DNA from 3 places in the Solibacillus sp. FSL H8-0538 genome. Region 2 is predicted to be linked to each of the others. Evidence: riboswitches for the same ligand, from Rfam matches in the RefSeq annotation. Region 2 holds a riboswitch; each other region holds the start of a gene.

Region 1 (2,275 bases), on a different contig from region 2:
CTTGTCCAAGGAAATACTCGATTTCTTCATTTGTCACAGCTTTTGTCGCTGCAATCGCTAACACCTTTGTATAATGCTTTAAATAATACGCATCTTGCATTATGTAAAATTTAAATTTTTCTAACGGTAATGTCCCGTCAACAATTCCTTTTACAAAAGGATGGTTGAAGCTCCCTTCCCAATAAAGATCTGTTTCTTGTCTTACTTGTTCACAAAATGACATTGATTTGTCCCCCTTTATGATTTCACCTCAACATAGTGCATCGGTGTTTGAATAAGCTGTGCCTTCGTCGTAAGCAAGGTCACACTACAAATGAGTGTTAAAATAAGTGACGGAATCGAATGAGAGGCATTGTAAATAATTGAATACAGCCAAACATTTTGATCTCCTGCATAGGCAGCAAAGAAAATAACACCTGATATAACGTGTACGCTAAACTTTAAAAATCCACTTACAAGTACGCCAATGACAACATAAAACGTGACAACTTTCTTTTTCGCCAAACGATTTGCTTTTAGAATTGGCTGACGAAAAACACCGATTACACCAACAACCGCACTAGCCAAGCAATAATCTAAACCTGCCTGTGCCCAGTGATAAATCGTACCGCCCGTCGCAATTCCGAGTACACCAATAATAAATCCCGTCGTCATCCCAGCGCCTACACCCCAGCGCAAGCTCATGATAATAATCGGTAACATCATCAAGCTAAGCCCACCGCCCTGCGGCATAAACGTAAATGTTAATAGATCAAAAATAAGCCCAATACTCGCAAAAATTGCAATTTCTGTCACCATACGTAGTTTATTATTTCGCAAAATTTCCACCTCCTTTTCGGAGACGCAAGTGCAAATTAGTAAGACACATCTCCTAAAAAATTGTGCGAGCTGATATCTTTTTTTTATGTGGTTAAGAAAGTAGAACTTTCTTAACCACATAAAAACGCTTCTTTGTACATGACAAAGAAGCGTTTTAAATCATTGCTCCCTACGTCAGTATTAACTGTTCCAGGTTCTAAGGGTCAGGTTTTAACCTTCTCAACACCACAGTGTCCCCCCGCAATTAAAATATTCAATAGAAAAATGCAGTCACGCTTCGTTACACAAGAACTAAAAGCAAATTCAAGTCGAACGTGCGAATGCCAAGACAATTAAGTAACATAAAAGGCTCTCCAATAAGTTGGAGAGCCTCATGTACAAAGAATAAGCGTATATTACGCGTATGTACTTCGCTCCCTACGTCAGTATTAACTGTCAGGTTCTAAGGGTCAGGTTTTAGCCTTCTCAACACCGAAGTGTCCCCCCGCAAATATTTTAATATCGTAACTATAGCACTGATTGAATTTTTTAGCAATTAAGACTGGCGCTTCATCAAATTTCTACTTGACGAAAATAATTCTAAAAATAAGACGAGCGATTTTGTCAAATCACCGAAAAGAAGATACGACTTATCCAAAAATAAGTGCAAAATGGATAGGATACTACTTAATGTCGCTTATTTGCGAATAAGTCGTATAGCGATTTGGTCGAATATGCGAATCATGTGTTAAAAATTCAGTCACGTAAAGCTAGACTCCGATTGATTACAACTGTTGAAGATTGGAAACATGAAAAAAAATGATGATCATAGCGAGAACAGATGTCAGTATTGTACCTTCTATTTTTAAAATAAATTAGTGTACCATTCTTTTGCTGCTTCTACTTCATTCATCGTTAATTGGTGGCCAAAGTTTTCCCATTTCACTGATACAGAAGCATTTGCATCTTCTAATAACTGTTGTAAATCTATTGATTCCTGTTGCGGGCAAATCGGGTCATTTACACCAGCAGCAATAAATACAGGCGTACCTTTTAAATCAGGTAATTCAATCCCGCGTCTTGGTACCATTGGATGATGCAGGATTGCGCCTTTTAATGCATTATTAAAATGGAATAACAGACTTGCTGCAATATTCGCACCGTTTGAGTAGCCGATTGCGACAACGTTCCCTCGGTCAAAACCATATTCTACAGCCTTTTCATCTAAGAACGTATTTAGTTCTTTCGTACGCAAAATTAAATCTTCTATATCAAATACACCTTCTGCTAAACGACGGAAGAATCGGGGCATGCCGTTTTCCAACACATTGCCGCGCACACTCAGAACAGCTGCTTCTGGGTCAACGATGTCTGCTAATGCTAGTAGACCATTTTCATCTCCACCTGTGCCATGTAATAATAGTAAAACTGGTTTTTTGGGATTTGTTCCTTGTTTATAAATATGGTGCATTACTCT
Region 2 (2,275 bases):
CTGTACAGGGCATTACAAAATAAAGGAGATTTAACGATGAAGAAAATACTTACGTTCATTAGTGGGCTTGCACTGGCATGTAGCTTGCCTTTAGGCGCTGCAGCAAACACAAAGCAATTTTCAGACGTATCAACACAATACTTTGCCGAGGCTGTTTATGATTTAGCTGAGCGTAATATTATTGGCGGCTATGCAGATGGGACGTTTAAGCCTGGAAACACGATTACACGTGGACAGGCCGCAGCAATTATTGTAAAAATGCTCAAGCTTGATACATCCAATGTAAAAAATCCAGGCTTTAAAGATGTCTCAACAAACAATGGCTATTATAAGGCGATTGCAACACTTGCACAAAAAGGCATTATTGGCGGCTACAGTGATGGACGCTACGGGCCAAATGATCCGATTAAACGTGGCCAAATGGCATCAATTATAGAAGAAACTCAAGTAAATTGGATGTGAGAAGCATGGAAACAATTCATATACCGGCCGATGCGATTCGCATTATTAGCACGTCTAGCAAGGGTGATCAATCCAAATGGCGTGTCGGCGATAAATGGGTCAAGCAAAATACGCGTGGCTACGAGGGACAGGCGGAAGTATTAGCTTCACTTGCATAGAATCCTCTAGAAAAGAATAGAAAAGTTTAGCGTAGAATGGCATATAAATGAATGCAAAAGAGGGGCTTACAAGCGTGTAACCGCTAGGGCATTGTACATAAAACAACGTATGTCCTCCTTACTTGGTAGACGTACTTGCAAATCAAAACCACCAGTATATCTGGTGGTTTGCTCTGCGCGTGAAACGCTGGGTTACTGGCCCACGTCTAAAGACATACTGAAAGGTCTGCCAACCGCACTCCGTTTCCTCACGTACCGCTGAAGCGGCCTTTCTTATCTTTTACTTCGCTTTATTTCTTCTCCTGTGAATGGATCTGTAAATTCTTTCATCGTCATTTGATCTTCCAGGATATCTTCTTGTAACTGATTTTTGATATATTCTTGAATTACTTTTTTATTGCGTCCCACTGTGTCCACATAATATCCTCTACACCAAAATTTTCGGTTCCCGTATTTATATTTCAAATTCGCATGACGATCAAAAATCATCAAACTACTCTTCCCTTTTAAATATCCTACGAATGATGAAACACTCAATTTCGGCGGGATTCTAACCAACATATGTATATGGTCAGGACACGCTGTGGCTTCAATAATTTCTACACCTTTTCGCTCACATAACTGACGTAGAATTCTCCCTACATCTGCTTTTATATGACCATAGATTATCTGTCTTCTGTACTTTGGCGCGAAAACAATGTAATACTTACAATTCCATGTTGTATGTGCTAAACTTTTGTTATCCAATATTAGTACTCCTTTCGTACGTAGTCGGTTGATCAGACCCAACTACATTCTACGACTGGAGTTTTTTTTCTGTCCATAGCTAAAAGCTTTTTGGAACCCCTCGCATAGCAAGGGGTTTTCAACTTATACAAAAAAAAGCGCCTCTATAAAGTAGAGACGCAGGAAAAGTATAGACTACATCTATGATTGCTCCCTACGCCAGTGTTAACTGTCAGGTTCTAAGGGTCAGGTTTTACCTTCTCAACACGTACGTGTCCCCCCGCAAATTCATTTCATTACATTAATTTTAACGGAAATCACCCATTCAATTAGGTGAAATATTGAACGTTATTTCGCTTCCGGTATAAACTAAAAATCTCTTATTTTCCTACTCTACTAGGCGTCAACAAAAATTTATATAAATTATCATTGCACATACTTCGTTTATTTTTTCGAAATCGCATCACCATAAGGTGCATCACTACTATCATAGCTACGATGAACGGCCATATAAATTAATCCAATGCCCACAACAATTATACCTGAAACTAGAACGATATAGTTATCATACCAAGGTACACCTGGCGTTCTTGGCCAGCACATATTAATCATGGCAATGACACCGTATACAAGGGCCGCAATATTGACAATAAGTCCCCATTTACCTAATTGATATTTCCCGCTTGGTTTCCAGCCTTTTAATCGTGCACGTAGCGCTGCAAGCACTACCATTTGGAAGCCAAGGTACATACCGAATGCTGCAAAGCTTATGATTTTTGTTAGGGCATCTTCAGATACTTTTGATCCAATTACAATAATTGCTGGAATGAACGCTGCCAAAATTAATGCATACGGTGGCACACGACGAATCGCTGAAAATTTCTTTAAATATTTACTACCGATAATCATGTCATCACGACCATATGAAT
Region 3 (2,275 bases), on a different contig from region 2:
CCTCATGATGATATAAGCACCACTGCGCCAGTATAGAACCGCCACGAGACACGATGCCCGTCACACGATTGGCTGTCAGTGGCACATAACGCAGCAATACGCCTGCATGAATCGTAAAGTAATCGACCCCTTGCTCTGCTTGCTCGATTAACGTATCACGATAGACCTCCCACGTTAAATCCTCCGCGATGCCATTCACTTTTTCAAGCGCTTGATAAATTGGTACCGTTCCTACTGGCACAGCCGCATTGCGAATGATCCATTCTCGCGTTGTATGAATATGCTTACCCGTAGATAAATCCATAATATTGTCCGCACCCCAGCGCGTTGCCCATGTCATTTTTTCCACTTCCTCTGCAATGGAAGAGGATACGGCTGAATTACCAATATTCGCGTTGATTTTCACGTGGAAGTTACGCCCAATAATCATTGGTTCTGCCTCTGGATGGTTAATATTCGACGGCATAATCGCACGACCTGCGGCAATTTCAGCACGGACAAATTCAGGGTCCATATTTTCACGAATTGCTACAAACTCCATTTCGGGTGTAATAATGCCCTTTCTTGCGTAGTGTAGCTGTGTCACATTACGGCCCTTTTTTGCACGTAGAGGCTTTCGGGAAAGTTCAGGAAAAACATTTTCTTTCATACGTGGATCATCAGCATTGCGGTAGCCATTATCCTCTGGCTTAATCGTACGACCCTCGTATTCCTCGACATCGCCACGTTCTATTATCCACGCACTGCGTAAAGCAGGCAAACCCTTTGTAATGTCAATATTATAGGTAGGATCTGTATACGGACCACTCGTATCATAAACACGCACTGGTGCATTGTCCTCTTCACCAAAGCTACCTGTTGTTGGACTGAGTGTAATTTCACGCATCGGCACTAAAATATCTGGTCGTGATCCTTCCAAGTACACTTTTTTACTTCCCTCAAAGTTGGACATGATGGAAATGTTTTTTTCGCTAACTGTTGTCATAAACGAATTCTCCCCTAGTAAAAGATTTTTGAAATAGGACCGAATCCAGCTCACCCCAACAGATACTATTGCTAAATAAGAAAAGCCGAATCCAAGAAATATTGGATCCGGCTGTGTTGTAAGGGTTTCATTTATCGCACATTTCACGTATGGCGATAATCGTTAACTTTCCCACGCTGGTATGAGCCAGATCAGGTCCAAAGGGTCAAGAAACCTCTATGCGTTTCTCTCTCAGCCTGACTCATCAGACTCCCCTAGTTAAGGCTATTTAGTTTGATGTTAGTTTAGCAGATATTACTAATAGATGGAAGATTCATTTTCATTTTTACGCAAAAAGTATTTCTGCTATATAAATGACAACCGTCACTGTTATACAGCTAACAATAGTTGAGAGTAACACCGTTTGCGCAGCGGTTGCTGATTCCACGTCATATTCTAACGCAAGACTCGAGCTATTGAGTATGGTTGGAAAAGCACTGGCGATAAAGAGCGATTGCGCCACCACACCATCTAAGCCAAGTACGAAAATAATGAGTAACGCCACAGTTGGCCCAATAATGAGTTGCGTAAAGCAACTCACAAAGACTGTCTTATTGAACATCGACTTGATTTCTAGCTGAGAAAGCTGTGCCCCAAGTGTAATCAGTGCCACAGCGATGAAGCCATCTGCCACATGATCAATCGGAATACGAATAAACTGCGGAATGCCAATATCTAAGAATTTCATGCCGACACCAATAATTAGTGCATGAATAATCGGCATTTTTAAGAAATCCTTCACAATGGCAAGCCCTGATTTCGTCGAGGAAATCAAATTATATAGCCCATATGTATACGTCGTCATATTTTGAAAAATCACAAGGATCAACTGAATTGCTACCCCTATCGGCTGCGTCACGAAAATCATTTGCGCCACCGGAATACCGTAGTTGCCCGAGTTAATGAGCACTACACTATTTTTAAACACCGCCGATTCCGTTTTGGCAAGACCGAGCCCCTTTGCTAAAAAGTGACTAAGCACCATCTGACTGCCGATAAATAATGTGATAAACACCGACACCTGCCCAAGCACCGACAGCTCCACACTCGTTTCATATAAATTCACAAAAACAGCAGCTGGCATAAAGCAATACGTAATCAGCTACGACAAGGCCTTCAAATTAAAGCGAAACTTCTTCTGCAAAACAGCGCCCAGCAGCAACACTAAAATCGGGGCAACAATTTGAAAGAAAATCATGCCGAGATACATCATGTGGTTGTCCCCCTTTCGTTCTGCTTTTATAGTAGAAC

Evidence for each region. A riboswitch is a leader RNA that binds a small molecule or an ion and turns the genes downstream of it on or off. The one in region 2 is predicted to bind thiamine pyrophosphate.
Region 1: linked by a shared signal. The riboswitch ahead of thiT (energy-coupled thiamine transporter ThiT) and the one ahead of tnpA (IS200/IS605 family transposase) in region 2 are both predicted to bind thiamine pyrophosphate.
Region 3: linked by a shared signal. The riboswitch ahead of thiC (phosphomethylpyrimidine synthase ThiC) and the one ahead of tnpA (IS200/IS605 family transposase) in region 2 are both predicted to bind thiamine pyrophosphate.

The regions. Positions count from the first base shown of each region.
Region 1 is NZ_JBBOPI010000001.1:2,158,255-2,160,529, forward strand. Features, by position in the region: gene tenA (thiaminase II) at 1-223, opposite strand, end outside; gene thiT (energy-coupled thiamine transporter ThiT) at 238-819, opposite strand; TPP riboswitch at 969-1,069, opposite strand; TPP riboswitch at 1,217-1,315, opposite strand; gene MHH87_RS10195 (alpha/beta hydrolase) at 1,664-2,269, opposite strand.
Region 2 is NZ_JBBOPI010000002.1:158,269-160,543, forward strand. Features, by position in the region: gene MHH87_RS18655 (S-layer homology domain-containing protein) at 37-462, shown strand; gene MHH87_RS18660 (hypothetical protein) at 468-620, shown strand; gene tnpA (IS200/IS605 family transposase) at 894-1,367, opposite strand; TPP riboswitch at 1,541-1,638, opposite strand; gene MHH87_RS18670 (APC family permease) at 1,791-2,275, opposite strand, start outside.
Region 3 is NZ_JBBOPI010000001.1:289,630-291,904, reverse strand. Features, by position in the region: gene thiC (phosphomethylpyrimidine synthase ThiC) at 1-985, opposite strand, end outside; TPP riboswitch at 1,137-1,251, opposite strand; partial or broken gene MHH87_RS01325 (AEC family transporter) at 1,311-2,237, opposite strand.